2 regions of the Streptomyces sp. NPDC048419 genome follow, and region 2 is predicted to be linked to the other one. Evidence: riboswitches for the same ligand, from Rfam matches in the RefSeq annotation. Region 2 holds a riboswitch; the other holds the start of a gene.
The links. A riboswitch is a leader RNA that binds a small molecule or an ion and turns the genes downstream of it on or off. The one in region 2 is predicted to bind cobalamin.
Positions count from the first base shown of each region.

Region 1: another riboswitch for cobalamin. It lies ahead of metE (5-methyltetrahydropteroyltriglutamate--homocysteine S-methyltransferase); the one in region 2 lies ahead of ACGFYN_RS13225 (ribonucleoside-diphosphate reductase subunit alpha).

Region 1 covers NZ_JBICXT010000001.1:756,765-761,314, reverse strand. The annotation lists gene ACGFYN_RS03275 (histidine phosphatase family protein) at 1-434, opposite strand, end outside; gene metE (5-methyltetrahydropteroyltriglutamate--homocysteine S-methyltransferase) at 531-2,840, opposite strand; cobalamin riboswitch at 3,012-3,165, opposite strand; gene ACGFYN_RS03265 (class I SAM-dependent methyltransferase) at 3,386-4,183, shown strand; gene katG (catalase/peroxidase HPI) at 4,254-4,550, opposite strand, start outside.
Region 2 covers NZ_JBICXT010000005.1:94,888-99,437, forward strand. The annotation lists gene mctP (monocarboxylate uptake permease MctP) at 1-1,621, shown strand, start outside; gene ACGFYN_RS13220 (GNAT family N-acetyltransferase) at 1,695-2,198, shown strand; cobalamin riboswitch at 2,244-2,380, shown strand; gene ACGFYN_RS13225 (ribonucleoside-diphosphate reductase subunit alpha) at 2,505-4,550, shown strand, end outside.

The DNA of each region.
Region 1 (4,550 bases), on a different contig from region 2:
ACGTCCGGCTCGACCACGGCGAGCGTGCGGCCGTCCGTCTGCGAGACGCCATCCAGCCAGCGGCCGACGCGCAGGCACAGGTCCTGCACCGACTCTCCGCCGTGGGGTGCGGAGTCCGGGTCGGTCAACCACCGGGCCACCCCCTCCGGTTCGGACCCGCCGACCTCGTCGAGCGTGCGGCCCTCCCAGCGCCCCGTCCGCAGACCGGCCAGTTCCGTCAGCGGCTCGGCGGCGGCGAGCCCGAGTGCCGTCGCGGTCTCGCGGCAGCGCGTGCTGGGGGAGACGACGACATGGGCGGCCGGGGGCACCGTCCCGGCCGCCGCACGGGCCCGCGCCGTGCCGCCGTCGTCGAGCGACGTCGTGCCGTCGTCGAAGCGCGCCTGGCGCAGCGACGGGCCCATGGCGGGCGAGATGAGGGTGACACGGCTGGTCACGGTGCTCCTGTCGTCCGGGGCGGGGAGTCCGCCGCTCGCCGGTGCGAGCGGGCGGTGCCGGCCGCCCCTCGGCACCGGCACCGCCCGTACAGCGTCCTACAACTCCGCGCGCACCGTCCGCGCGGCCGCCACGAGGTTCTCCAGCGAGGCCCGGGTCTCGGGCCAACCGCGCGTCTTCAGGCCGCAGTCGGGGTTGACCCACAGCCGTTCCGCGGGGATCGCCTTCAGCCCGGTCCGCAGGAGTCCGGCGGCCTCCTCCACGCTCGGGACGCGCGGGGAGTGGATGTCGTAGACACCGGGGCCGGCCTCGCGCGGGTAGCCGTGCGCGGCGAGTTCGCGGGCGACCTGCATATGGGAGCGGGCCGCCTCCAGGCTGATGACGTCGGCGTCGAGGTCGTCGATGGCCTGGACGACGTCGCCGAACTCGGCGTAGCACATGTGGGTGTGGATCTGGGTGTCCGGCCGCACGCCGCCGGTCGTGAGCCGGAACGCCTCGGTGGCCCACGCGAGATACGCCGGGCGGTCGGCGGCGCGCAGCGGCAGGGTCTCCCGCAGGGCCGGCTCGTCCACCTGGATCACCGAAGTCCCTGCCGCCTCGAGGTCGTCGACCTCGTCCCGAAGAGCGAGGGCGACCTGGCGGGCGGTGTCGGCCTGCGGCTGGTCGTCGCGGACGAAGGACCAGGCGAGCATCGTGACCGGACCGGTGAGCATGCCCTTGACCGGGCGGGAGGTCAGCGACCGGGCGTACGTCGTCCAGCGCACCGTCATCGGTTCGGGGCGGGAGATGTCGCCCGCGAGGATCGGCGGGCGGACGTGGCGGGTGCCGTAGGACTGGACCCAGCCGTGGCGGGTGGCGAGGTAGCCGGTGAGCTGCTCGGCGAAGTACTGGACCATGTCGCTCCGTTCGGCCTCGCCGTGCACCAGGACGTCGAGGCCGGCCTCCTCCTGGAAGGAGATCACCTCGCAGATCTCCGCCTTGACGCGCTCCTCGTAGCCGGCCGTGTCGATGCGCCCGGCCCGCAGGTCCGCGCGGGCGGTGCGCAGTTCGGCGGTCTGCGGGAACGACCCGATGGTCGTGGTCGGCAGCAGCGGCAGACCGAGGAGGGCGCGCTGCGCCGCGGAGCGTTCGGCGTACGGCTGGGAGCGGCGCGCGTCGGCCTCGGTGACCGCGGCGGCTCGGGCGCGGACGGCCGGGTCGTGGGTGATGGGGGAGTGGGCGCGGGACGCGAGAACGGCGCGGTTCGCGGCCAGTTCGGCGGCGATGGCGCCGGTGCCGCGGGTCAGGCCCTTGGTGAGGGTGACGATCTCGCCGGTCTTCTGCCGGGCGAAGGCCAGCCAGCGCAGAATCTGCGGATCGATGTCGCGCTCGGCGGCCGAGTCGAGCGGGACGTGCAGCAGGGAGCAGGAGGCCGCGACGTCGACGCGGTCGGCCAGGCCGAGCAGGGTGCCGAGCGCGCCCAGCGACTTCCCGAGGTCGTTCGCCCAGATGTTGCGGCCGTCGACCACGCCGGCCACCAGGCGCTTTCCGGACAGTCCGCCGGCTGCGGCCACCGCGTCCAGGTTGGCGGCGGCGGCCCCGGTGAAGTCCAGGCCGAGTCCTTCCACCGGGGCCTTGGCCAGCACGGGAAGGGCGTCCCCGAGGCGGTCGAAGTAGGAGGCGACCAGCAGCTTGGGCCGGTCCGTGCGGGCGCCGAGGTCGCGGTAGGCGCGGGCGGCGGCGTTCAGTTCGGCCGGCGTGCGGTCCTGGACGAGGGCGGGCTCGTCCAGCTGCACCCACGCGGCGCCGGCCGCGCGCAGGTCGGCCAGCACCTCGGCGTACACCGGCAGCAGACGGTCCAGCAGGGTGAGCGGGTCGAAGGCCGCGGACACGCCGGGCGCGGGCTTGGCCAGCAGCAGATAGGTGACGGGGCCGACCAGCGCGGGACGGGGTGCGAGGCCGAGGGCGAGGGCCTCCCCGAGCTCGGCCACCTGCTTGGCGGAGTCGGCGGCGAAGACCGTGTCCGGGCCCAACTCCGGCACCAGGTAGTGGTAGTTGGTGTCGAACCACTTCGTCATCTCCAGCGGCGCCACGTCCTGGGTGCCGCGGGCCATCGCGAAGTACCCGTCCAGGGCGCTCGCTTCCACGGCGTCCCGGTGACGCGCGGGGATCGCGCCGACCATGACGTTGGTGTCCAGTACGTGGTCGTAGTACGAGAAGTCGCCGGTCGGCACCTCGTCGATGCCGGCCCCGGCGAGCAACCGCCAGTTGCCGGCGCGGATTTGGGCGGCGGTGGCCTGAAGTTCCGCGGCGGTGACGCGGCCCTTCCAGTAGCTCTCGACCGCCTTCTTCAGTTCCCGGTCCGGGCCCTGGCGGGGGTAGCCGTACACGGTGGCCCGTGCTGCCGCGGCTGCGGTCCTGCTGGTCACGGAGATCTCCTTCGCGAGATGAATCCCTGAACTCCCGGACGACGGGACGAGGGCGCGAAGGGGTGACGGACCGGACGGCGGCCGTGGGCCGGTCCGTTCGGTGTGTACGCCGACCCGCCCTCGAGGTCACCGGGAGACCGCGCACGGGTGGTCCGCGCACGGGCAGTCGGCAGGTCTTCGGACTCACGGGCACACCCTCCTGACCGGAGGGCACCTACTGGCCGTCGCTTCCCAGGCCCGATGTCCCGGACCCAGTGCGTATGACGGCGGTCGTTCCCGCTCACCGCTGCGGGGCAGTCCCGGATTCCCACCGGGTTCCCTCTTACGACGCATCCCGCCTGGCGGACGGGGCGAACCAGCTGCACGGGCCACCCTACGGGTCCCCCCGCGCGGGCGTCGGAGGGCGTCCGGCATCCGGCCGGTGATGTGGCACACGCAGTGCCCGGTCCTGCGTCCGCCGCGCTCGCACGGCCCGCGCGTGGCATGGTGCTGACGATGGCCCCCGCGGGCGCGCGCGTCCGCGGCCGAGGAAAGGCAGGGCCGACGTGGCCGACTACTCCCTGACCCTCAGCGACTCGGAGATCCAGCGCTACCGGCTCATGGCGGACGCCGCCGAGCGGCGGGAGCGTGAGCTGTGGGCCGCGGCCGGGGCGGGTCCCGGTGCGCGGATCGCGGACGTCGGATGCGGGCCCGGCGCGGTCGCGGTGCGGCTGGCGCAGCTCGCGGCCCCGGACGGAGTGGTGTGGGCGGTCGACCGGGACGGGGACGCGCTGGCCGTCGCCTCGGCGCTCGCCGAGCGCTCGGGCGTGCCGGTGCACGTCGGGCCCGGGTCGGCCGAGCGCACGGGACTGGACGCCGGCACCTTCGACCTGGTGATGATGCGGCACGTGCTGGCGCACAACGGCGGACACGAGCAGGCGATCGTCGACCACCTCGCCACACTCGCCCGGCCCGGCGGCGGCACGGTGTACCTCGTCGACATCGACATCAGCTCCTCCGGTCTGCGCAACGCCCCGCCCGCCTTCGACGAGATGCACGAGCTGTACGGCGAACTGCACCGGCGCCGGGGCGACGACCTGAACATCGGCGCCCGGCTCGACGAACTGCTCGTCGCCGCCGGCCTGGACGTCGTGGCCTTCGAGGGGCACATCGACGTCGTCACGCCGCCGCCCGGGATGCGCGGCCCCGCCTGGGCCGCCCGGGAGGCCCTGGTCGCCGAGGGGCTGGCGGGCCCGGACGACATCGCCCGCTGGGACGCGGCCTTCCAGGAGGCCGAGAAGGAGGGGAGCGGGCGGCGGCGGTTTTTCGCCGCCAACTTCGTTGCCGTCGGGCGGCGTTCGTGAGTGTCTCCGGCCCGTGAAACGGCCAGGGCCGGCCCGAGGTGGGCCGGCCCTGGTGCGTGGTGCGGTGGGATCAGACGAGGTCGAACCGGTCCAGGTTCATGACCTTGACCCACGCCTTGACGAAGTCCGTCACGAACTTCTCCTTGGCGTCGTCGCTCGCGTAGACCTCCGCGAGGGCGCGCAGCTCGGAGTTGGAGCCGAAGACGAGGTCGGCACGGGTGCCGGTCCACTTGACCGCGCCGGAGGCGTCACGGGCCTCGAACGTGGTCTGGTCCTCGGACGTGGACTTCCAGGTCGTGCCCAGGTCGAGCAGGTTGACGAAGAAGTCGTTGGTCAGCCGGCCCGGCGTCTCGGTGAGAACGCCGTG
Region 2 (4,550 bases):
CGGCGTGAACGGCGTCGCACTCGGCGTCTTCATCTTCTTCTTCGTGGCCGTGACGGCCATGGGCTTCCTGGCGGCACGCTGGCGCAAGGCCGAGAACGAGCACTCGCTCGACGAATGGGGCCTGGGCGGCCGGTCGTTCGGCACCTGGGTCACCTGGTTCCTGCTCGGCGGCGACCTCTACACGGCGTACACCTTCGTCGCCGTTCCAGCGGCGATCTACGCGGCGGGCGCGGCCGGCTTCTTCGCGGTGCCGTACACCATCCTGGTCTACCCGCTGATCTTCACGTTCCTGCCCCGCCTGTGGTCGGTCTCCCACCGGCACGGGTACGTGACGACCTCGGACTTCGTGCGCGGCCGCTTCGGCTCGAAGAGCCTGTCGCTGGCCGTCGCGGTCACCGGCATCCTCGCCACCATGCCGTACATCGCGCTCCAACTGGTCGGCATCCAGGCCGTGCTGGACGTGATGGGTGTCGGCGGCGGTGAGAACACCAACTGGTTCGTCAAGGACCTGCCGCTGCTGATCGCGTTCGGTGTCCTCGCGGCGTACACCTACTCCTCGGGTCTGCGGGCCCCCGCGCTGATCGCGTTCGTGAAGGACGCGCTGATCTACATCGTCATCGCGGTGGCGATCATCTACATCCCGATCAAGCTCGGCGGCTTCGACGACATCTTCGCGAAGGCGGGCGCGGCGTTCGCGCAGACCAACCCGGCGACGGGCAAGCCGCGCGGCGCTCTGGTGCCGCCGGAGGCGGGTCAATGGACGTACGCCACCCTGGCGTTGGGCTCGGCGCTCGCGCTCTTCATGTACCCGCACTCGATCACCGCGACGCTGTCCTCGCGCAGCCGTGAGGTGATCCGGCGCAACACCACGATCCTGCCGCTGTACTCCCTGATGCTGGGACTGCTGGCGCTGCTGGGCTTCATGGCGATCGCGGCCGGCGTCAAGGTCACCAACGGTCAGCTGGCGATCCCGCAGCTGTTCGAGAACATGTTCCCGGACTGGTTCGCGGGTGTGGCCTTCGCGGCCATCGGCATCGGCGCCCTGGTGCCGGCGGCGATCATGTCGATCGCGGCCGCGAACCTCTTCACCCGCAACATCTACCGGGACTTCATCAAACCGGACGCGACGCCGAAGCAGGAGGCCCAGGTCTCCAAGATCGTGTCGCTGCTGGTGAAGGTCGGCGCGCTGGTCTTCGTCCTCACCATGGACAAGACGGTCGCCATCAACTTCCAGCTGCTGGGCGGCATCTGGATCCTGCAGACCTTCCCGGCCCTGGTCGGCGGCCTGTTCACCCGCTGGTTCCACCGCTGGGCGCTGCTCGGCGGCTGGGCGGTCGGCATGATCTACGGCACCATCGCCGCGTACGGCGTCGCCTCGCCCACCCAGAAGCACTTCGGCGGCTCGGCGAAGGAGATCCCCGGGATCGGCGAGATCGGCTACATCGGCCTCACCGCGTTCGTCATGAACGTGGTGGTGACGGTGGTCCTTACCTTCGTCCTGAAGGCCTTGAAGGCCCCGGAGGGCGTCGACGAGACCGCGGCGGACGACTACACGGTGGACGCCGGCGACCCTGGCGTGCAGGCGGAACTGCCGCCCGCCACTGCGGCGGAGTCCCGCTAGCGGGCCCACCCTTCGACGGGCCGCCGGGGAAACCCGGCGGCCCGTTGCCGTACTCCTGCACCATGCTCGATCCATGGACATCGTGATCCGGCCCGCGGACCCCGGCGAGTACAAGACCCTCGGCGAGATCACCGCCCAGGCCTATCTGCTGGACGGCCTGCTGGCCTTCGGCGCCGAGGACGACTGGTACCTCGGCGAACTCAAGGACGTGGCCAAGCGGGCCTCCGGAGCCGACGTGCTGGTGGCCGCGCGGGACGGCGACCTCCTCGGCGGAGTCACCTTCGTGCCGGCGGGCGGCCCCACGGCCGAGCTCGCCCGTCCCTCGGAAGCGGAGATCCGCATGCTCGCCGTCTCCCACGCGGCCCGCGGCAGGGGCGTGGGCCACGCCCTCGTAGGAGCCTGCGTCGAGCGCGCGAGGAGCACGGGGTGCACCGGAGTCGTCCTGTCGACCCAACGCACCATGCATGCCGCGCATCGCATCTACGAACGCCACGGCTTCGTCCGCGTTCCGGAGCGGGACTGGCAGCCGATCCCCGGCCACGACTTCACGCTTCTCACCTATGAGTTGACGCTCTGAAATCACCGCGACACAAGATATGGGGGTGCCTCGCGCACCCGGCACAAGATGTATGCTCATGCTCGCTGTCGCCGCAGGGGAATCCGGTGCGAATCCGGAACTGTCCCGCAACGGTGTACTCATGCGTGTTCGCACACGTACGAGCGTCAGTCCGAGGACCTGCCGACAGTGCGCCCGGCCACCGTGGCCCGGGTGCTCCGACGTCCGGGCCTCGCGGAATGGGCCGGTGGACGCGGCGCCGTCGTGCGCTCGTGGCTGCCCCCTGCCCTCCGCAAGGCCCCCGTGCCGAGCGAGGGAGAGCCCCACGTGACCATCGCGCCAGCCGAACCGGCTTCAGCGACACCGTCTGCGACAGCCGCCGACGACGGTCCCGGTGCCGCACTGCTGCGGACCCTGACCGAGCTGACCGCCGACCTCCCCGACGCCGACCCCGGACGGGTCGCCGCCGCCGCGCTGCGCGGACGCTCCGCGCGGGCGGACGAGACGGAACTGCGCGAGCTGGCCACGGAGTCGGCCGCCGGCCTCATCTCGGAGGACCCCGCCTACTCGCGGCTGGCCGCGCGTCTGCTGACGATCTCCATCGCCGCGGAGGCCGCCTCGCAGGGCGTCACGTGCTTCACCGAGTCGGTCGCCGTCGGGCACCGCGAGGGGCTCATCGCCGACCGCACGGCGGAGTTCGCCCGTCTGCACGCCGCCCGTCTCGACGCGCTCGTGGATCCCCAGGGGGACGACCGCTTCGGCTACTTCGGCCTGCGCACCCTGCACAGCCGCTACCTGCTGCGGCACCCCATCACCCGCAAGGTGATCGAGACGCCGCAGCACTTCATGCTGCGGGTGGCCGCCGGCCTCGCCGAGGACGACACCGTGCGCTCCGTCGACGAAGTCGCCGCGCTCTACGGCCTGATGAGCCGCCTCGACTACCTGCCCTCCTCCCCCACGCTCTTCAACTCCGGTACGCGCCACCCCCAGATGTCGTCCTGCTACCTCCTCGACTCCCCCAAGGACGAGCTGGACTCCATCTACGAGCGCTACCACCAGGTCGCCCGTCTCTCGAAGCACGCCGGCGGCATCGGGCTCGCGTACTCCCGTATCCGCTCCCGGGGTTCGCTGATCCGCGGCACCAACGGGCACTCCAACGGCATCGTCCCGTTCCTGAAGACCCTGGACGCCTCGGTCGCCGCCGTGAACCAGGGTGGCCGGCGCAAGGGCGCGGCCGCGGTCTACCTGGAGACCTGGCACCTGGACATCGAGGAGTTCCTGGAGCTGCGCGACAACACCGGCGAGGACGCCCGCCGTACGCACAATCTGAACCTCGCGCACTGGATCCCGGACGAGTTCATGCGCCGGGTCGACTCCGACGCCGTGTGGTCGCTGTTCTCCCCGGCGGACGTGCCGGAGCTGGTCGACCTGTGGGGCGAGGAGTTCGACGCCGCGTACCGCGCGGCGGAGAACGCGGGCCTGGCGCGAAAGACCGTCCCGGCCCGCGAGCTCTACGGCCGCATGATGCGCACCCTCGCCCAGACCGGCAACGGCTGGATGACCTTCAAGGACGCCGCCAACCGCACCGCGAACCAGACGGCCGAGCCGGGCCGCGTCGTCCACTCCTCCAACCTCTGCACGGAGATCCTGGAGGTCACGGACGACGGCGAGACCGCGGTCTGCAACCTGGGCTCGGTGAACCTGGGCGCCTTCGTCCAGGACGGCGAACTGGACTGGGAGCGGCTGGACGAGACCGTCCGCACGGCCGTCACCTTCCTGGACCGGGTGGTCGACATCAACTTCTACCCGACCGAGCAGGCCGGCCGCTCCAACGCACGCTGGCGCCCCGTCGGCCTCGGCGCGATGGGCCTGCAGGACGTCTTCTTCAAGTTGCGCCTGCCCTTCGACTCCCCCGAGGCCAAGGCGCTGTCCACCCGGATCGCCGAGCGCATCATGCTCGCCGCCTACGAGGCCTCCGCCGACCTCGCCGAGCGGAGCGGCCCGCTGCCGGCCTGGGAGCAGACCCGTACGGCCCGCGGCGTCCTGCACCCCGACCACTACGGCGTGGAGCCGGCCTGGCCGGAGCGCTGGGCTGCGCTCCGGGAGCGTGTCGCCACCGTCGGCCTGCGCAACTCCCTGCTCCTCGCCATCGCGCCGACCGCCACCATCGCGTCCATCGCCGGCGTGTACGAGTGCATCGAGCCGCAGGTGTCGAACCTCTTCAAGCGCGAGACCCTGTCCGGTGAATTCCTGCAGGTGAACTCGTACTTGGTGAACGACCTGAAGGAACTCGGCGTCTGGGACGCCCGCACCCGCGAGGCGCTGCGGGAGGCCAGCGGCTCCGTGCAGGACGTCGCCTGGATCCCCGAGGAC